Regions from separate parts of the Arthrobacter parietis genome, predicted to be linked through region 1. Evidence: predicted binding sites of a transcription regulator. Region 1 holds the regulator's gene; the other holds the start of a gene.
The links. Region 1 encodes LexA, which represses DNA repair genes until DNA is damaged. Its sites were predicted from a motif close to TCGAACANNTGTTCGA; they were not measured.
Positions count from the first base shown of each region.

Region 1 (10,417 bases):
GCTGGTCGAAGCAGACGGGCTGCAGGTCGCCCGGCCTGGACTGTCAATCAGCATGGGTAATCCACACACGGTCGTCGCCCTTGCCGAAATCGCGGAGCTTCGCGCCACGCGGCTGTTCGACGCGCCTTCGGTGGACCCGGCACCGCCGCACGGAACCAACGTGGAATTCGTCGTCCCGCATGATCCACTCATGCACGACGGCGTTGGACAGCTGAGCATGCGCGTGCACGAACGGGGGGTTGGAGAAACCCTCTCCTGCGGAACCGGAGCCTGCGCCGCTGCAATTGCCACCCGCTACTGGGCGGGAGCGGACGCGCCCGACGTCTGGAGCGTGACAGTGCCCGGCGGAATCGTCGGCGTCCGCTTCACAGTCAGCGCACAGGGGGGAGAGCATGTGCATCTCAGCGGTCCCGCGGTGCTCGTGGCGCGAGGTACGTTCAGCTAGGCCTTCCGGGCGTTTTCCGGTGCGGTCCGCTCAACCCGCAGAATGCGGAAAGACTTCGACGTGGTAGGGCGGTCGACTTCATAGTCGGGCGGCAGCTGCGCTGCAAGCCAACGCTGCAGCGAATCCGCACCGAGGTTCTTCTGGACTACCAACCATGCGCTCCCGCCGGGAGCAAGGCGCGGGAGCCAGCGCAAGAGGAGTTCGTGAAGCGCCTCTTTGCCGATCCGAATCGGTGGATTGGACCAGATCGTGTCGAAGGCAATGTCAGGGTTGACGTCGTCGGGCAGCATGGCCGCCACATTGCCCAGCTCCAGCCTCCGGGCGTTCTCCCTCGTCAACTCCAACGAGCGTTCGTTCACATCGATTGCGATGACCCGGGCGTGCGGTGCCTGAACGGCCATGGTCAGGGCAAGCGGGCCCCAGCCGGAACCAATATCAAGCAGAGTGGAACCGGTGACGGGAGGCACCTCCGACAACAGGATCGCTGTGCCTTTGTCGATGCCGTCGGGACTGAAGATGCCACCCGAGGTGACGAGGTCACGTTCCTGACCCGCAATGGGTACCCGGAGCGGCCGGCGCTTGTCGGGTCCGGAGGGGGCGGCGCTGAAGTAGTGCTGCGAATCCATAATGCTCCAGCCTAGTGCTCCGGGCCGTACCGGTGCGGCCGGGGACCGCTGGCTGTGCAGGAGTTGTCCCTCCGCGCTGAGAGAATTTTTGCCCATGCCGCGGGGGCAACGGACTACCATGGAAAGACGATCACCAAGGGAGAGTATGACCACACATAACGGAGCGTCCGCAACGCCCGAGCCGGAAATGGGCCCGGATGAAATCCAGGCCGTCATTGATCGGATACTTGCCAAGGACCCCGCCTCGTCTTCGAGCGGTTCCCAACGGCGTTTCGGTAGCGGGCCCGGTGGCCGCGCGCAGGCGCTGTCTGATCTCGACGAAGAGCACACGGGTTACGACGGTGAACAGCAGGATCGTGAGGAGCGGCGCGCACTGAGGCGTGTGGCCGGGCTCTCCACCGAACTCGAAGACGTCACCGAAGTCGAGTATCGCCAACTTCGCCTTGAGCGGGTGGTGCTGGCCGGCATCTGGGGCGAAGGGACGGTTGATGACGCTGAAAATTCACTGCGTGAACTCGCTGCCCTGGCTGAGACGGCGGGATCGGAAGTGCTTGACGGCATCATCCAGCGGCGCCTGAAGCCGGATCCCGGAACGTTCCTCGGGGCCGGCAAAGCGGAAGAGCTCAAGAACATTGTGATGGCCACTGGTGCGGACACCGTTGTCGTTGACAGCGAACTGGCCCCCTCCCAGCGCCGGGGGCTTGAGGACATCGTCAAGGTGAAGGTCATCGACCGCACGGCGCTCATCCTGGACATCTTTGCCCAGCATGCAAAGTCCCGTGAAGGCAAAGCGCAGGTCGAGCTTGCGCAGCTTGAGTACCTCCTTCCGCGGCTGCGCGGCTGGGGCGATTCGATGTCCCGTCAGGCTGGCGGCCAGGTTGGCGGCGCCGGTGCCGGTATGGGTTCACGCGGGCCGGGTGAAACCAAGATCGAACTCGACAGGCGGAAGATCCGCACGCGGATGGCCAAGCTGCGGCGCGAAATCGCGGGCATGAAGCCCGCACGCGAGACCAAGCGCGCCAACCGTCGTCGTCATGAGGTTCCATCAGTGGCAATTGCCGGGTACACGAACGCCGGAAAGTCGTCTCTCCTCAATCGGTTGACCGATGCGGGCGTGCTGGTGGAGAACGCGCTGTTCGCGACCCTGGACCCCACCATCCGCCGGGCACAGACGCCTGACGGACTCGAGTTCACTCTTGCTGACACCGTCGGTTTTGTCCGGTCGCTCCCCACCCAGCTCGTCGAGGCGTTCCGTTCGACGCTCGAGGAAGTTGCTGATGCGGACCTGATCCTCCACGTTGTGGACGCATCCCATCCGGATCCGGAGGGGCAGATCACAGCGGTCCGCGACGTCCTGACGGAAGTCGACGCACGCAAAGTGCCTGAGATCGTCGTCCTGAACAAGGCCGACGCGGCAGATCCGTTTGTGCTTGAACGCCTCAGGCAGCGCGAACCCCGCCATGCAATTGTTTCCGCCCGCACAGGTCAGGGGATCGAGGAGCTGCTGGAACTGATCAGCCAGTCCATCCCGCGTCCAAGCGTGAAACTGACTCTGCTCGTGCCCTACCAGCGCGGAGACATCGTGAGCCGACTGCATCAGCCGGACGCAGAGATCCTCGGCCTGGAGCATGTGGAGGACGGCACTCGGGTAGATGTGATGGTCAGGGAAGGTCTGGCGGCAGAACTGGAGCCGTTCGTCACGCATGGCTGAGGGAAGCATCAGTCCCCTTCGACTGCTTGATGACGTCGTAGCGGCGATGGGCGGGCAGCAGCGTAGCGGGCAGCATGAAATGGTACGCCAGGTCGAGGAAGCAATCGGCAACGGCACACACCTGTTGGTGCAGGCCGGAACCGGAACAGGGAAGTCACTGGCCTATCTGCTTCCGCTCATCGCGCATGCCGTGAAGGGTGACACAACCTCGATCGTCTCGACGGCCACCCTTGCCCTTCAGTCCCAGATCGTCAACCGCGATCTGCCGAGACTTCTCGAGACCCTGCGTGGTTCGCTTCCTCGGCCGGTCGACGTAGCGCTTCTGAAAGGCCGGGGGAACTATGTCTGCCGGCATAAGACGGCAGGAGGTTTCCCCGACGAGGATGATTCGGGAGCCCTCTTCTCACTCGACGGTGACACCGCGGCGCCGCATCCTGCGGCAGGACCTTCCACCCCGCTCGGACGCGAAATCGTGCGGTTGCGGGAATGGGCGGAAGAAACGGAGACCGGGGACCGGGACGAACTCCTTCCCGGTGTCAGCGACCGGGCCTGGCGCCAGGTATCGGTGTCCAGCATGGAGTGCCTTGGTGCGCAGAAGTGTCCCGTTGCTGAGGAATGCTTCAGCGAGCGCGCACGGGAGAGGGCAGGAAAAGCGGACATTGTCATCACCAACCATGCGCTGCTGGCGATCAACGCTTTCGAGGGGCTGGCGGTCCTTCCGGAGCACGACGTAGTGGTCATTGACGAGGCGCACGAGCTACACGACCGCGTCACGTCTGCGGTGTCTGGGCAACTGTCAGGAGCACTGATCGGCGCTGCGGCCTCAGCGGCGAGGCGCCATCTCGGTTCCAACACGGACACATTGGCGGCCGCACAGGATGCCTTCGAGAACGCGTTCGACGCTCAGCCCACGGGTCTGATGGCTGGGGGACTCGACGAGTTGCAGGAACTCGCGCTCGTGCAATTGCGGGAGTCATGCCGACTCGCGCTGTCCGAATCGAGTTCCGACGGGTCCTCCCAGTCGGCAGACGGTGGCCGCCAGATGGCACGCTCACGGCTGTTGGTATTGCTCGAATTGTCCGAACGGATGGTCGCCGCAGGTGGCGCGGGCGAAGTGCTCTGGTCGAGTCGGCCAAGTACCTTTACACCGGGCTCCGGTTACTCCGCAGCTGATGACTCCTCGCCTGCCACGATCAGCATTGCGCCGCTGTCGGTTGCCGGGCGTCTGAGGCGGGGATTGTTCGAGGACCACACGGTTGTGCTCACGTCAGCTACGCTCGCAATCGGCTCGGAGTTCGGACCGGTTGCCGGGTCCCTCGGTTTGACGGGCGAGGGAGCGCCGTCATGGACCGGCGTGGACGTTGGCAGCCCATTCGACTACCCCCGACAGGGTGTCCTGTACGTTGCCAAGGACCTGCCCAAACCGGGCCGCGGGACTTCCGGGGAACAACTGGATGAGCTGGAGGCGCTCATCAAAGCCTCCCGCGGAGGAGCGCTGGGACTGTTCTCTTCGCGGCGTGCGGCGGAGGACGCTGCTGACGCGTTGAGGGACCGGCTCGACGTTGAGATTCTCTGTCAGGGTGAATCTTCCATGTCCGCGCTGGTGAAGCAGTTTTCAGAGGAGCCCGACACCTGCCTGTTCGGCACTATGTCGCTGTGGCAGGGCGTCGATGTGCCTGGAACTGCCTGCCGGCTTGTCACCATCGACCGCATACCGTTTCCCCGACCTGATGATCCGCTCATGACTGCGCGGACCCGAGCTGTCGCAAAGGCCGGAGGCAACGGATTCATGAATGTTTCCGCTACCCATGCCGCCGTTCGTCTTGCGCAGGGAGCCGGCCGTCTCATCCGCTCCCACGATGATCGAGGCATGGTGGCAGTACTGGACTCCCGGCTGGCAACCGCGGGCTACGGCGGCTTCCTCAGGGCTGCGCTACCGCCGTTTTGGTCGACGACGGACCGCGCAACGGCGCTCGGGGTCCTCTCCCGGCTCGCTGAGACGCAGCGCGCCTAGCACCATGCCGCGCGCCTCGGTCAGAGCGCACGCATCACCGAGACAACTTTGCCCATGATGGTGGCGTGGTCACCGAGTATCGGCTCGTAATTGGTGTTCTGCGGCAGAAGCCAGGTGTGACCGTCACGCTGCCGGAAGGTCTTCACTGTGGCCTCATCATCGAGGAGTGCTGCCACCACATCGCCGTTCTCGGCTGTGCTCTGCTGGCGGACCACTACCCAGTCTCCGTCGCAGATCGCTGCATCAATCATGGAGTCACCTGAAACACGCAGCATGAACAGATCGCCGTGCCCGACGAGCTGCCGGGGCAGTGGCATGACATCCTCAACAACCTGATCCGCCAGAATAGGACCTCCGGCTGCAATCCGTCCGACCAGCGGGACCATTGCCGCGTCGACGGCCGACGATGCCCGCGCAGGTTCCTCTCTTTCGGCGGAGGAGGGCAGCGCACGCGGTGTGCTGTCACCGAGCGTGAGAGGAAGCAGGATTTCCATCGCTCGCGGGCGCTTGGGATCGCGGCGGATGTAACCCATGCGTTCCAGCTGTGAAAGCTGGTGCGTGACGCTGGACAGACTCGCAAGACCTACGGTGTCACCGATCTCGCGCATTGAGGGCGGGTAGCCGTGCGCAGCTACGCTGCGCTGAATTGTCTCAAGAATTTTTGTCTGACGTGCTGTCATTCCCTTTGGCATGGCCCTGCCGCGCGGCCTTCCGCGTCCGCGCTTCGCATCGGGCGAAGGCACCTCTGCCATGTCCTTTGCCGCACTGAGATCTGCCACGAGATGCATCCCTTCCTCCGGCCGGGCCCGGACTGCCGGCTCGCCAACCATTTTTGTCAGTGGCGGGTGATGAGCTGGTTTGTGAAGCAGCCGGACCGTCACCCTTACCAGGAACGCTAGGGGAAGCGGGACGCGTTTTCAAACATTTGTTCGAGTGAGTCTCGACAATATTAGTTTACAAGTGCTAATAATAAGTGCAGAGGAATAGAACACAGCTTCGAACAAAGCTGTGGGAGATCCACACAACGAGAAAGGTGGACGCCATGTCTACGCTCCATATCGCAGGATCAGCTTCCGTACTTCACCCAGAGGACCGTGAGAATAACGGGCCGGCTGCGGCGCCGCGCCTTCATCTCACCCGTCGCGGCTGGGTGGTTCTGGTGGCAATTCCGGTCGCATTGCTTGTTGCCGTACTGCTGGTGGTTGCTTCGTTCTTCACCTCCCAGGCGCAGGCAGCGACAGCCGGCGGTGACCTCACGGACACTGTCCGGGTCAGTGTTGCATCGGGGGAGACACTCTGGGCTCTTGCTGCCGAGTACGCGCCGGAACGTGATCCGCGAGCCGTCGTTGAGGAAATCGTCGAACTGAATGTTCTAGGCTCGTCGACCGTGCAGGCCGGGCAGTCGCTTCATATTCCGGTTGGAAATCCATAAGGAGCGGATCTGCTTCCGCACAGCGGTAGGCGCGCTGATTCTTCACAGGTTGGCTCGTAACAGTTCGCCCGGCTTCAGCGGAATTCTTCGTGGCGGATGGGGCGGCCTTAAACTCTCATGGTGACCGATCCGCTAGAACGCCTTAACAGACTGCCGATCCGCGAGAATCTGCGCGGCCTTCGACCATACGGTGCGCCCCAGATCGATGTGCCCATTCTGCTGAACGTCAATGAGAACACCCATGGCGTTCCGGAGGATGTTCGCAGTGCAATTGTTGAAGCAGTCGAGGGCGCCGTGGCGGGGCTGAATCGCTACCCTGACCGGGAGTTCACCGTGCTTCGCGAACATCTCGCCACGTACCTAGGGCACGGACTCACCGCGGACAACATCTGGGCGGCGAATGGATCCAATGAGGTTTTGCAGCACGTCCTCCTCGCGTTCGGCGGACCGGGCCGGACTGCGTTGGGATTTCCTCCCACCTACTCGATGTATCCGCTGCTCGCAGGCTCCACCGGTACTGGATACCTGACAGGTTCGAGGGATGAATCCTTCGACCTGGACGCTCGTACCACCGCCAGCGAGGTAGCCGCCACGGGCGCAAACATTGTCTTCCTGTGCAGCCCGAACAACCCGACCGGCACAGCGCTTCCCCTGGAGGTGGTTTCCGAGGTCTACGATGCAGGCGAAGCGGCGCAGGCAATCGTCATTGTGGACGAGGCGTATGCAGAGTTTTCCCACTCCGGCACTCCGAGTGCGCTGGAGCTCCTGCCCGGCAGGGAACGGCTTATCGTCTCGCGCACCATGAGTAAAGCCTTTGCGCTGGCCGGAGCCCGTCTCGGGTACTTGGCCGCAGCGCCGGAAATTGCGGATGCGCTTCGGCTCGTGCGTCTCCCGTACCACCTGTCGGCGATTACGCAGGCCACGGCTGTCGCGGCGCTGACCCATTCGGCGAAGCTGCTCGCCAACGTGGATGAGATCAAGCGGCAAAGAGACCGCATTGTGTCCGGGCTGACGGGGATGGGTCTGCCCGTTGCACCTTCGGACTCCAATTTTGTGCTGTTCGGAGGGCTCGATGATCCGGGCGCCGTCTGGCAGGACCTGCTTGATGCCGGGGTGCTTATCCGGGACGTCGGGATTCCGGGCCACCTTCGGGTGACCGCCGGAACGCAGGAAGAGACCACAACCTTCCTGAAAGCCCTCGAATCTTTGATCCGGCCGCGTGTCTCCTAAACTGGACCGGGACGCACATGCGGGCCCGCCGCCCGTCTCGCTGCCGAAACAACCGTAAGGACCATCCATGACCGCGGAAGCTACTGCCAATCGCGCTGCCCGACGTGAGCGGACCACGAGTGAGTCGTCGGTGTTCGTCGAGGTCGATCTAGACGGCACCGGGCGCTCGGAGATCAGCACGTCCGTGCCGTTCTACGACCACATGCTGACGGCCCTGGCGAAGCACTCATTGATCGATCTCACCGTGAGGGCCACCGGCGACACCCACATCGATGTCCACCACACTGTGGAGGATGTAGCAATCACATTCGGTGAGGTTCTGCGCGAGGCTCTCGGCAACAAGGCAGGTATCCGGAGGTTTGGTGAGGCAACTGTGCCCCTGGACGAAGCTCTCGCCAATGCCGTCGTCGACATTTCCGGGCGCCCCTATCTGGTTCACTCGGGTGAACCCACAGGCCAGGAGTACCACCTCATCGGCGGACATTTCACGGGGTCCCTGACGCGCCATGTCTTCGAGGCGATCACCCTGCACGCCCAGATTTGCCTGCATATGACGGTCCTTGGCGGCCGGGATCCGCACCACATCGTCGAGGCCCAGTTCAAGGCTTTCGCCCGCGCCCTGCGCGCCGCGGTTGAACCGGACCCACGGGTGAGCGGAATCCCTTCCACCAAGGGAGCGCTATGAGTGCGCCGAAAGTGACGGTTCTCGACTATGGTTCCGGGAACATTCGTTCGGCGGTGCGGGCACTGGAACACGTCGGCGCTGAAGTCACGCTGAGTTCAGCGGCTGATGATGTCCTCAACGCCGACGGGCTCGTCGTGCCCGGTGTGGGAGCGTTTGCCGCCGTCATGCAGGGCTTGAAAGAGGTTGACGCGCTGCGCATGATCGGCCGTCGTGTTGCCGGCGGTCGCCCCGTCCTCGGAATCTGCGTCGGGTTGCAGATCCTGTTCGAGGAGGGCGTGGAACACGGCGTACGGACCCAGGGCATGGGGGAGTGGCCAGGTACGGTCGAACGGCTCAAGGCGGAAGTTGTGCCGCACATGGGCTGGAACACCGTCGACGCCCCCGCCGGGTCGGTGCTTTTCGAGGGCATTGCTGAAGAGCGCTTCTACTTCGTTCACTCCTACGGTGTGCAGGAATGGAACTTCGACGTCACCCAGCCGGCTATGCGGCCGCCGCTCGTCACCTGGTCCACGCACGGCAGCCCGTTCATTGCCGCGGTGGAGAATGGTCCACTCTCCGCCACGCAGTTCCACCCCGAAAAATCCGGCGACGCCGGTGCGCAGTTGCTGCGTAACTGGACCGGCAGCCTTCGCTGATCCATGTGGAGCCTGATTCTCATGGGACTGGCGGGGCTGCTGATCGGCGGCGTCGTTTCATTCCATCGCCAGCAGATGCCCCGCGCGCTCACCATCAGCTTCGGCGTTCTCGCCGTCCTGGCGCTGCTCGCCGCGTACCTGCTCACCCTGACCCCTTAGCCGTCCAACTGCGCCGGCGCGAATCTTAAGAACAAAGGAAGCGAATGAGTCCCTTCACCGAATCGCCCATCCTCGAACTGCTCCCTGCGGTTGACGTGGCCGACGGCCAGGCCGTCCGGCTGGTACAGGGAGCGGCCGGCAGCGAAACAAGTTATGGCGATCCACTCGATGCCGCACTGCAATGGCAGAACGACGGCGCCGAATGGGTCCATCTCGTTGACCTGGACGCGGCCTTCGGCCGGGGATCAAATCGCGATTTGCTTGCCCGCGTCGTCAAGGAACTGAGCATCAAAGTGGAGCTCTCCGGCGGGATCCGGGATGACGCGTCCCTGGACCAGGCGCTCGAGCTCGGAGCGGAGCGGGTAAACCTCGGCACCGCGGCCCTGGAAAATCCCGTGTGGACAGCCAGCGCAATTGCCCGCTACGGCGACGCCGTGGCCGTCGGTCTCGACGTTCGTGGCACCACCCTGGCTGCCCGCGGCTGGACGGAGGAAGGCGGTGACCTCTGGGAGGTACTCGCCCGCCTGGATGAGGCCGGCTGTGCTCGCTATGTCGTGACTGACGTGACCAAAGACGGAACGCTTCGGGGTCCCAACCTCAAGCTCCTCCGGGAGGTGCTCGAGAAAACCGAGCGGCCCGTGGTGGCATCCGGCGGCATCTCCAGTTTGGATGACCTTGCCGCGCTCCGGCAGTTGGTCCCCGATGGGCTTGAAGGCGCCATTGTAGGAAAGGCCCTCTATGCGGGCGCCTTCACACTACCGCAGGCGCTCGACGTCGCGGGGCTCCCGGAGCGCTAGCCATGGCAGAGCGAAGGCTTCCTGCCCACATCGAAGCGGCGCTGAGCGGTAACATCGCTGACTCGGCAGGCCGCGCCTGGGAAGGAAGGGATCTTTCCGGCGGCGGGAACCCGCTGCACGCCTTCGACAAGGACGACGGCGCGGTGCCGGCGGTTTACGCCGCTGCCCTGCAGGCTCTGGTGCACGGCGCCGCTGATGAGGCCGCAGTGCTGCGGGCGCTGACGGAAATCCGTGTCTTCGTACCGGTGATCGCGCAGCTTGGCGGCCCGGAAGCTGCTGATGATGTCACTGCAGCTCCCGGGGACCGGCACCATGAAGGTGACAAGGAAGCCGACATGGCGCTGGTAACCATCAAGGCGCCGGACGGGCGGAGCGCCCTGCCGGTCTTCACAGCCACGGCGCACCTCCAGAGCTGGCATCCGGAGGCCAGGCCCGTTGCGGTCTTCGCCTCCCGGGCAGCCCTGGCCGCGGTATCCGAGAAAGCTGAACTCATGGTGGTCGATCCGGGCGCAGAAGTGACATTCGTCGTGCGCCGCCCCGCTCTCTGGGCGCTGGCGCAACAGGGCCAATGGTCGCCGTCGTACTCTGATCCGGACCTGGCCCGCCTCGTGGGGAAGGCGGTCGTTCCGGGCGGGAGCATTCGCAGGGTCGAAATCGCGCCCGGGGGAGGAATTTCAAGCCGC
Region 1 is NZ_BAAAON010000010.1:251,197-261,613, forward strand. It holds gene dapF (diaminopimelate epimerase) at 1-445, shown strand, start outside; gene ABFX19_RS15845 (class I SAM-dependent methyltransferase) at 442-1,071, opposite strand; gene hflX (GTPase HflX) at 1,217-2,782, shown strand; gene ABFX19_RS15855 (ATP-dependent DNA helicase) at 2,775-4,796, shown strand; gene lexA (transcriptional repressor LexA) at 4,817-5,548, opposite strand; gene ABFX19_RS15865 (LysM peptidoglycan-binding domain-containing protein) at 5,839-6,228, shown strand; gene ABFX19_RS15870 (histidinol-phosphate transaminase) at 6,349-7,458, shown strand; gene hisB (imidazoleglycerol-phosphate dehydratase HisB) at 7,526-8,143, shown strand; gene hisH (imidazole glycerol phosphate synthase subunit HisH) at 8,140-8,778, shown strand; gene ABFX19_RS15885 (hypothetical protein) at 8,782-8,937, shown strand; gene priA (bifunctional 1-(5-phosphoribosyl)-5-((5-phosphoribosylamino)methylideneamino)imidazole-4-carboxamide isomerase/phosphoribosylanthranilate isomerase PriA) at 8,982-9,734, shown strand; gene ABFX19_RS15895 (SseB family protein) at 9,737-10,417, shown strand, end outside.

Region 2 (10,417 bases), on a different contig from region 1:
CGGTTCAGCTCCTCTCCGGAGATCCACAGGATCAGGCCCGTGCCGATGAGCACGATCGTTGCGCCGGTGAAGATGACAGAGATGGCCACCCTCATGGCGCCCTGCGGAATCTTCCGTCCGTAAGCGCTGACGTCCGAGTCGCCGCGGGCTTCGGCGAGGATCGCGAGGAACATGACGGCGATGGTTGTGACCTTGATGCCGCCAGCCGTGGAGGCCGACCCGCCTCCGGCAAACATGAGGGCGTCAGTCAGGAGCATCGTTGTCGGCTCCATCTGTCCCTGATCGACCAGGTTGAAGCCGCCGGAGCGGGTCATAATCGAGGCAAAGAGCGCGTTGATCACCTTGTCGCTGCCGCTCAGGTCGCCGATGGTTCGGCTATTGGACCATTCCATCAGCCCCCACAGCACCATCCCGGCGAACACGAGGATGAGGGACACGTTGATGGTGAGCTTGGTGTGCAGGCTCCACTTCCGGACGTGGTGGCGGAACTGGACGAGGATGAGGATGACCGGGAATCCGAGGCTTCCGACGAACACACCGATCATCAGCGGAATGAGGATCCAGAGATCGGTTTCGTAGGGCACCAGGCCGTCCGAGTGCGGAGTGAATCCGGCGTTGTTGAAAGCCGAGATGGCGTAGAAGAATCCGTGCCAGACTGCTAGCCAGAACGGTTCGCCGAGGATTATGAAGCGCGGGATCAGGGCCAGCGCAAGCACCAGTTCCACCACGACGGAGGTGGTGATGACGATTCGCAGCAGTGTGCCCACTTCACCGAGGCGGCTGGCGTTGTTCAATGCGGATTGCGCGAGTAACTTGCCGCGGACGCCGAGCCGCTTGCTGACCACCAGTGCCAGGAGCGAGGCGAGGGTGAGGGTTCCGAGCCCGCCGACGAAGATGCCGATGAGGATGATCAACTGACCGAAGAACGACCAGTGGGCTGCCGTGGACACCACAGTCAGTCCCACTACGCACACTGCGGAGACCGCTGTAAACATGGCGTCGTGCAGGGGAGTGACTTCGCCGGTGCTGCTGGCGAACGGGAGGCTGAGTAATCCGGTGAAAATGAGGACAACCAGGGCAAAGACCAACAGCGCAACGCGTGCCGGTGAACTGTTTACTACGCTGTCGATGAAGTCGCGTGCCCGGCCAAGCAGCTGCAGATGAACCTGGTCTTCCCCTCCTAACCAGGAGGGGTGTGTTCGTGCCATGCTTGCTGATCCGCTCCGTTTCTCCTGCTGAGTCCTTCGAGTAGTAAATCACTTCCACTCCTGCGCCGTGGGCAGGACGGGTCCGGATCGCGTAGCCTGCTTGAGTGGCCAGTAGCTCCGTTCCCGCCGTTGCAACGAGAGTGGTGTGGGACGAATCCATGCTCGCGTACAACTTCGGTGCCCATCACCCCATGAATCCGCAGCGGCTTGAGCTGACTGCCCGACTCATTCGCGAGCTGGGTTTGTTCGACCTTCCGCAGGTTTCCGTGGAGGTTCCGGATGTGGCCGATGAAGCCAGTCTACGGACGGTCCATGACGCCTCGTATGTGCAAGCCGTCAAGGCGGCGGACGAGGATCCCGAGGCCTGCGATGGCACATCGGGGTTTGGAACTGACGACACTCCTGCCTTCGCCGGAATGCATTCCGCCAGTGCCCGATTGGTTGGCGGTTCTCTTGCTGCAGCTGATGCAGTCCTGTCCGGCACCGTTCAGCATGCCGTGAACTTCGGCGGGGGAATGCATCATGCCGGCCGGGCCCGGGCAAGCGGGTTCTGCATTTACAACGATGCCGCTGCAGCGGTCCAACGGCTGCTGGATGCCGGTGTGAAACGCGTGCTCTATATCGACGTCGATGCTCATCATGGAGATGGGACCCAGGAGATTTTCTGGGATGACAAACGCGTCATGACCATCTCGCTTCACGAGACCGGCATGAGCCTTTTTCCGGGAACGGGATTCCCAAACGAGATCGGCGGTGCGTCGGCTTCCGGGTACGCGGTCAATGTCGCGCTGCCCACTACCACCGGGGATTCCGGATTCCTGCGGGCGTTCCATGCCGTTGTGCCGCAGCTGGCCGCCGCATTCGCGCCTGAGGTGATCGTCAGTCAGCACGGTTGCGACGGTCACGTGGACGATCCCCTCACCAACCTGCGCATCACCGTCGATGCCCAGCATGCCGCAGCGGTAGCGGTTCGTGATCTCGCCTCGCAGCACTGTGACGGCCGTTGGATCGCGACCGGTGGCGGCGGGTACAACATCACTTCGGTTGTGCCGCGCTCGTGGACCCTCCTTACGGCGGTGGCAGCCGGTGCCGACATCACACTGACGACGCCGGTACCCGCCCCGTGGCGGACGTATGTCGCCGAGCGCTTTGGTCGCGAAGCACCTTCCTTAATGGGTGATGGCTCTGACACCTGGTGGCAGTCGTGGGAAGCCGGGTTTGACCCAAACGAGAATTTGGACCGGTCGATCATGGCAACACGCAAAGCCGTATTTCCGCTTCACGGGCTGGATCCCTGGTTCGATTGACCTGGTTCGATTGACCCTCTGGATGGTGTTGGCTGACGCACGGCTGCTGCCAGCAACCCCTGTGGGAAACCGAGGGATGCCGCTTTCGACATATACGGATATGGTAATGGGATGGTCATGGATGATGTGTTCGGGGTCATCGCCGAAGCCACCCGCCGCCAGATTCTGGGCTCATTGCGGGACGGGGACAAAGCGGTGGGTGAGTTGGTGCTAGAGCTTGAAGTGAGCCAGCCCACGGTTTCGAAGCACCTCAAAGTTCTGCGGGAAGCAGGGCTTGTCACCATGCGGGCGCAGGGCCAGAAGCGCTTTTATTCACTCGAGCCGGAGCCATTGCTCACCGTTGCCTCCTGGCTTGCCGAGTTCCAGTTGCCCGCTCAGAAGGTCAACTCCTCGCTCCCGCCAGCCGTCCTGGAACCGGAACTCGATGCGCTGGTCTCAGTAGGGCCGGGCGTTACTCCCATCGATGGCGCTCAACCGTTCGGGCGGACCGTCGGCAGAGCTGCCGAACGCGCTGCCGACCTTCTGTCCCAGTTTCCGAAGCTGCGCCGCCGCAAGGAGTAGCCGCCGTGGGTGCTCCGTGCCCACGGCCTTCTGCTTACCTGCTGACTGTTCAGGGCGCGGGGATTTGGGCTCGCCGGCACTAGTCGTTTCAGCTGTCCCTGCTGCCTGAGACGTCCGGCTAAGTGCGCGCGATTTGTTCAGCAGAGTGTCCAGTAGTGGTTGCGTTGGGGTTGTTGGTGTGGGTCGAGGTGTGGGGGTGGGATGAACCAGGGGAGGCGGTCCCGTATCTGGATGGTCCATTCGTTTTGATGGATCAGATGGTGGTGGTGGCTGCACAGAAGTATTCCGTTGTCGGTGCTGGTGGTTCCGCCGTGTGACCAGGGTTGGATGTGGTGGGCTTCGGTCCAGTGGGCAGGCATGGTGCAGGTGGGGAAGGCGCAGCCTTGGTCTCGGGCGATGAGGGCTTTGCGTTGTTTGGCTGTGAAGAGCCGTTGTGTGCGGCCGAGGTCGAGGATTTCGCCTTGTCCGCCGAGGACGACCGGGATGATGTCGGCGTCGCAGGCGATTTTGCGGGCTGTGCGGGCGTTGACGGGCCCGGTGTAGGCGAGCGAAGCGCCGCCGGCTGAGGAGAAAGAGGCGTCGGTCGACGGTCCGGTGGCGGATGGGCCAGCAGAAGTGCCGGTGAACGTACCGGTGGCGGGGGAAAACACTCCGGTGCGGGTTTCGAGGTCGCCGAGGAGTGTTTGGTAGTCGATGGTCACGAGTACCTGCGGCCGCTGCCCGCCGGTGGCGGGTAGCTTGTCGGTGGCCAAGGCTATCTGGCAGGCTCCGACGAGTCCGTCCAGGAGCAGCTGTGCCCGTGTCCTGGTCTCGGCGGGTGCTTCGGACTGTTCGCCGCCCGCTTCGCCGTTGGTGCTGCTGTCGCTGGTGTGGCCGTCGCCACCCGCTCCGCCGCTGGTGCTGGCGTCGCTTCCGCTGTCTCCGGGGTTGGTGGTTCGGGGGTTGGTGGCGGTGTTCATGATGGTGGTGAGGTATTCGTATTGTTCATCGGTGGCGGCGATGTCGAGTAGGTGGAGGCCGCGTTTTTTGCCGCGGAGGAATACGCCTTGGCGGGCGGTGAGTTCCTTCTCGCTCGGTTCCGGTCCGTCGGGGTCCAGGTGCGCTTCGACGCGGCCGATGAGTTTGGTGAGGAAATCGGGATCGAAGCGGGTGGCGCTGGCGGTGAGTTGGGCTTCGATCGTGTTGAGCACGGCTGGTTCGGTGGTGAACTGTGCGCGGTCCAGTGCGCTGTTGATCATGGTGGCTGCTTTGCCGGACACCACTCCGGCTGAGACCGCCGCTGCGAGGTGTGCACAGGCGGCGGGTAGGGGTTCTCCGGTGAGTGTGGTGCGGGGGATGAGTTTCGCGCCGAGGCGGAGCCGGCGGTTGGCTTCGCTTCTGCTGATCCGTAGCCGGTCCTGCAGGTATCCGGCGGTGCACCGGTAGGCCGAACGCCCACCGGACTGACCGGACAAACCGAACGCGAAACCGACACCACCACCGGTGGGGGTCCCGTTGTCGGTCGTGGTGTTGTTGGTGTCGGTGGGCTTGCCGCCCGCTGCGGCGCTGCTGCGATCCACTGCCGTTGCCGCAACGAGCTGAAGGTACTCGACCGTCCGGGACAGATCCTCGATCCCGGTCAAATGCTCGGCGACGTTGATCCTGTCCCATTCCCGCGAACTCGGCCACCAAACGCGAGGTGTACGCGGCAAGGAGCTGCTTCAGCTCGCTGATCGAAGGTTCGGAGCAACCGGCCGGATCATCGAATCCGAAGGCTGGGAGAGCGCGCAGCCGTTCGCCGGGGAGGGCGTCGAGTGCGGCTGTCAGGCTCATACTTCATTCTATTAGAAGATATCTTCGAAAGAAAGGGGATGTGGGAAACTTTCAGCGTTGGAGAACTTTCAGCGTCAGCCGTCACATACCGATACCAAAGTTCACAATTCAGATGGCGCCGTCTAACCTCGTTTCATGACAACCCGTTGGTATGCGTATTTTGCGTTGGCTCTGGAGGAGCCTGCGGCCTGACACGCTGACCAACACCTTCAGAGCCAATAGGGCAGGACACGTTTCCTGCCCTTCGTCGTTTCCACGGCGGGTTCTGTAGGACAGCCCCGCCGGAGAACCACCTTCGAAAGCCGGGACCATGAAAACCCTTACTTCAGCCTCTTCCAATCTCAATGTCCGCAGCATTGATCCGCTGCCCACGCCCGCCGCAGTTCTCGCTGAACTTCCTGTCAGTTCCGAGGTTGCAGCATCAATCCGCCGCTCGCGCGAAGAAATCCGGGCAGTCCTCAATGGCGTGGATGATCGCCTGCTCGTCATCGTCGGTCCCTGCTCAATCCATGACCCCGACGCCGGTATCGAGTACGCGCGCATGCTGGCTGACGCCGCGCAAATGCACCGCGAAGATTTGCTGGTGGTTATGCGGGCATACTTCGAAAAGCCCCGCACCACGGTGGGTTGGAAAGGGTTGATCAATGACCCGCACCTGGATGGGAGCCATGATATTGCCGCCGGCCTGCGAACGGCCCGTAGGTTCCTTCAAGAGGTTGCCGCCCTGGGACTTCCACTTGGCACCGAGTTCCTCGAGCCGATCAGCCCCCAATACATTGCGGACCTGATCAGCTGGGGTGCAATCGGCGCCCGGACCACCGAGAGCCAGATCCACCGCCAGCTGTCCTCCGGCCTGTCCATGCCCGTGGGGTTCAAGAACGGAACCGACGGTGGCGTCAGGGTGGCACTCGACGCCTGCGCTGCCGCAGGTGCACCGCAGACCTTCCTGGGGGTCGATGAGGGCGGACGCGCAGCCCTCGTCTCGACCACCGGAAACCCGGACACCCATTTGATCCTTCGCGGCGGATCCGACGGCCCGAACTACAGCCCCGCCCACATTGCGCACGCCTCTGCCGCGCTTGCTGCGGCAGGTCAGAACCAGTGCCTCATCGTGGATGCCAGCCATGCGAATAGTGGCAAGGACCATCGGCGGCAGGCGGACGTCGCCCGGGAACTTGCGGATGCAATATCCGGTTCCGGCACCATAGCCGGCGTCATGCTGGAAAGTTTCCTCGTAGAGGGCGCGCAGAAACTTGATGTGACAGCTGGAGGCAGACTTGCCTACGGCCAGAGCGTGACCGACGCCTGCATGGGCTGGGGTGTTACGGCATCGGTGCTTGGCGATCTCGCGAGAGGTTCGCGCCGGCGTCGTCAGGGTGGCGTTTCGTGACCTTGGCGTGCTTTCACTTTGGTCACAGGAACCACTAGAGTATCTCCCTAGACGGATAATCCTCAGGTCTCAAGGCGACACGCCGTCCGGCGTTCCATCAAGTGCGGTGGGCGCGCCTCTCAGGGTTAGCTCCAGAGAAAAGGACAGTGGTGAGATGGCGAGCGGCAGCAACTTCTCCGACGTGCGCTTCCTGACAGTTGCGGAAGTTGCCGAAGTGATGCGGGTATCGAAGATGACCGTATACCGGCTGGTGCACTCAGGGGACATGCCGGCGGTTCAGTTCGGGCGTTCCTACCGGGTGCCCGAATCCGCTGTGCAACAGTATCTGCGCTCCGCATCCGTGGAGGGTGAGTCGGGTACAGGCTAGGGTCGCGGATGGTGCCGGTCAGGGAGACCGGTCTGAGCGGGTACTCTGTTAAGAAGCGTTTTGCGTAGACGGTCGTATGTGCGGCCGCATGATGTACGTCACCGCGATGTGCGTCTTTTGTCAGATTCGAACGCCCCTGCCGCAGTTCATGCGGTAGAGGTTGTCCGGAACCGGAATGAATAGTTTGTGAGGACTCTATGGGTTCAGTAATCAAGAAGCGCCGCAAGCGGATGGCGAAGAAGAAGCACCGCAAACTGCTTCGCAAGACCCGCCACCAGCGCCGCAACAAGAAGTAGCATCGCATCCGGTCCGCCAGTGAGGCGGACCGGTTTTGCATTTAAGGACTAGCCTCTCATGCGGGTGAAGCCGCGCCACAGGCCGTAGATGGCACCGGCTCCCGTTGCTGCCTTGAGCCCCAATGTTGCCGCACGGCGGCCGCTTCGAAAATCATAGATTGGCCAGTTGGAGTCACGGGCGTGCTTGCGAAGGCGATGGTCAGGGTTGATAGCGATCGGGTGGCCAACAATGCTGAGCAGTGGCACATCGTTGTAGGAATCGCTGTACGCCCAGCAGCGGGACAGGTCCAGGCCCTCTTTCCGGGCAAGTTCGTTGACGGCCGTGGCCTTTGCCGGCCCGTGGAGGAACTCACCCACGAGCTTGCCTGTGTAGAAGCCCTCAGAGACCTCTCCCACAGTGCCGAGTGCACCCGTGAGCCCAAGCCGGTTGGCGATCACGCTGGCCACTTCGACGGGAGTGCCCGTGACCAACCAGACGCGGCGCCCGTTGCGGAGGTGCTGTTCCGCGAGGGCACGCGCTCCCGGCCAGATCTTCGACGCGATCATTTCGTCATAGACTTCTTCGCCAAGGGCCAGCACATCTTCATGCGCAATGCCGATAGCGAAGGCAAGAGCGGCATCACGGACAGCATGGATGTCGGTCATGTTCTCGCCGCGCATCACGAAGCGCAGCTGTTTCCAGGCCAGCCCTGCGGCAAAACGGAGCGTGAAAGCGCGCCGCTGGTACATCTTGCGCGCCACATGGAAGAGACTGGCGCCGCGCATCATCGTGTTGTCGACGTCGAAAAATGCTGCTTCCCCGGCCGGTCCGCCCAGCGGAGAAGATTCGGCAGGCACAGTCTCCGTGGAAGACCCGGGCTCGACTGCGGGTCGGAGGCTGGCTGCGGACATAGCACGAGTCTAATCACTGGTTGGCGTTCAGCGTGTCCGCGGACACCCACAGCAACCAGCCGATTTTTCACGCTTCGAGGGCGTTCCGTAATGGCGACCTGCACGGAGCCCGCGGCCAGTAAGCTTGTGGACCATGACTCAGCAGACCCAACCGCCTGTCGCGGAATGGAGCACGGGCCTCGTGTTGGTGACGAGGCCGGACTGCCACCTCTGTCACGCCGCCCGGGAGATAGTGAGCCGCGTGGCTGCCGAACTGGGCGTGCTTTGGCGGGAAGAGTCGATTGCCGATCACGCCGATCTGCTGGAACGATTCTCGGAAGAGGTGCCGGTTCTGCTTCTCGACGGGGTCCAGCGGGACTTCTGGACAATCGACGAAGCGCGCCTGCGCAGGCTACTCACCTGAGCCGTTGTGCTCAGCGCCCTCCTGACTTTGAGGGCTTCCACCAGGGACCTAAAGTGGGACTATCCCGCCGTCATCCTCCGGCGGGCGGGCGGAGCAGTTCAGGCCGCCGGCGAACAAATAACGGAGAGATGAACCAGTGACCATGTCGGAGCTTCCCGGATTACGGTCCGCCGCGAGCGATCAGCAGGGCAGGCAAATTCCGCCTGCATCGCTCGCCCGCCTGACCATTTATCTGCGCGCCCTCAACTCCCTTCTGGCGGAGGGGATTGAACGAGTGTCTTCGGAGGAACTGGCAGACGCGGCGGGCGTGAATTCGCCCATGCTCCGCAAGGACCTCTCCTACCTGGGTTCCTACGGCACGCGGGGTGTCGGCTACGACGTCCAGTACCTGAACAGCCAGATCTCCACAGCCCTGGGACTGACCCAGGACTGGCGGGTGGCCATCGTCGGAGCCGGAAACCTCGGGCGTGCGCTCGCCGGGTACTCGGGGTTCCAGTCGCGGGGCTTCGAGGTGGTCGCGCTGTTCGACGCAGATCAGATGATCGTCGGTACGGAGGTCGGCTGGCTGCGCGTCAGCCCAGTGGAGGATCTGACAACCGTGCTTCACAGGACGCGCGCCAATATGGCTGTTCTCGCGGTACCAGCGGGCGTTGCACAGCAGTTGTGCGATGAACTTGTTGCGGCCGGGGTGACAAGCATCCTAAGTTTCGCGCCGGTAGTGCTGCAGGTTCCTGACCGGGTGCAGCTGCGCAAGGTGGACATGGCCACGGAGCTGCAGATCCTCGCTTACCACGCACAGCGGGCGCAGGATCCGGATCTTGATGCCGGTTCCAGCGCCCGCGCGGCCCAGTAGGGCCGGTCCAGCAAGCTTCTGCGCGCTAGTGCGTGATTTGCTGCCGCTTGAAGTAGGCGTTGGACGGCTTGAGCCAGCACAGCACAACTCCGGCGACGCCAAGCAGCACCACGAGCACGTTCAGCGCGATGGAGAATCCGCTTGGCTGCAGGCTTTCCCCACCCAGCTGCGCCTGGACTTCAGCGTTGCCCTGCAGCGCGGCGAGCGTCACCCAACTCATGATCATGAGCAGAACCGAAATACCCGCAAGAACAGTGGCGGTTATGCGTGCCCAGTTGTGTCCCTTGCGGATGAAGACGGCCAGCAGGACGTATACGCCGGTGGTAAGGATGCCGACAACGATCCCGATGCCGACACCGATTGCAGCCGCTCCCGCCGGCCCACCCGTGGTGCCTGATCCCATCAGGGTGGTGATGAAGTTGAGAACCCCAGCGGCGATGATCAGCCAAAAAGCCAGATTGACTTCCTTGGGGAGGGGCGGCCGCGCCTGTTCCGGCATGCGGGCTGCACTCGGGTAGGCATACCCTGCGGGCTGGGCCGACTGGTAGGAGTATGGAGATGCAGGTTTCTGCGGTTCGGGGGAGAGGCCCGCACCGGAGTTCTGTGTTGGTCCGGGCTCATTGGGATTGAGTGACTCAGTTCCGGAGAGCTGGTGCGGATCGCGTTCTGAAGGATCGTGTGATGGCGTACTCATGCGCTCAGCGTACCGCCGTCAAGCTTTCGCCGTCGGGCTTTCAGGACAGAAGAAACGAGGGGGCGTGCCGGAAAGCCGGCACGCCCCCTCGAAGGGATTCGTGAGCAAAGAGCCTAGTTGGCCGAGGGTGCCACGAAAGCGGCGTCAAGGTTGATGGTCACCTTGTCGCCCACCAAAACACCGCCGGCCTCAAGAGCTGCGTTCCAGGTCAGGCCGAATTCCTTGCGGGAAATGACCGTCTGGCCGGAGAATCCAGCGCGGGTGGCACCGAAGGGGTCAACAGCAACACCGTTGAACTCGGTATCGATGGCAACTTCCTTGGTGATCCCGCGGATGGTCAGGTCGCCGATCAGCTTGTAGGTCTCGCCGGCGCCTTCGACCCGCTTGGACACGAAAGTTATCTCGGGGAACTGCTCAGCGTCGAAGAAGTCGCCGCCGCGAACGTGGGCGTCGCGGTTCTCATCGTTCGAGTTGAAGGATTCGGTCTTGATGGTTGCGGTGACCTGCGAATCCTCGAGTGAGGATCCAACCTGCAGCGTGGCGTCGACGGTGTCGAAGTTCCCGCGTACCTTGCTGATCCCGGCGTGGCGGACGCTGAAGCCCACTTCGCTGTGCGAGCCGTCGAAGTTCCAGGT
Region 2 is NZ_BAAAON010000001.1:444,887-455,303, reverse strand. It holds gene ABFX19_RS02155 (TrkH family potassium uptake protein) at 1-1,208, opposite strand, end outside; gene ABFX19_RS02150 (acetoin utilization protein AcuC) at 1,367-2,515, shown strand; gene ABFX19_RS02145 (ArsR/SmtB family transcription factor) at 2,627-3,076, shown strand; gene ABFX19_RS02140 (HNH endonuclease signature motif containing protein) at 3,214-4,767, opposite strand; gene ABFX19_RS02135 (3-deoxy-7-phosphoheptulonate synthase) at 5,199-6,278, shown strand; gene ABFX19_RS02130 (helix-turn-helix domain-containing protein) at 6,433-6,645, shown strand; gene ABFX19_RS02125 (30S ribosomal protein bS22) at 6,843-6,941, shown strand; gene ABFX19_RS02120 (HAD family hydrolase) at 6,990-7,832, opposite strand; gene ABFX19_RS02115 (glutaredoxin family protein) at 7,966-8,235, shown strand; gene ABFX19_RS02110 (redox-sensing transcriptional repressor Rex) at 8,378-9,088, shown strand; gene ABFX19_RS02105 (hypothetical protein) at 9,114-9,782, opposite strand; gene ABFX19_RS02100 (YceI family protein) at 9,896-10,417, opposite strand, start outside.
Region 2: the regulator LexA is predicted to act here: its motif matches at 4,901-4,916, upstream of ABFX19_RS02140 (HNH endonuclease signature motif containing protein).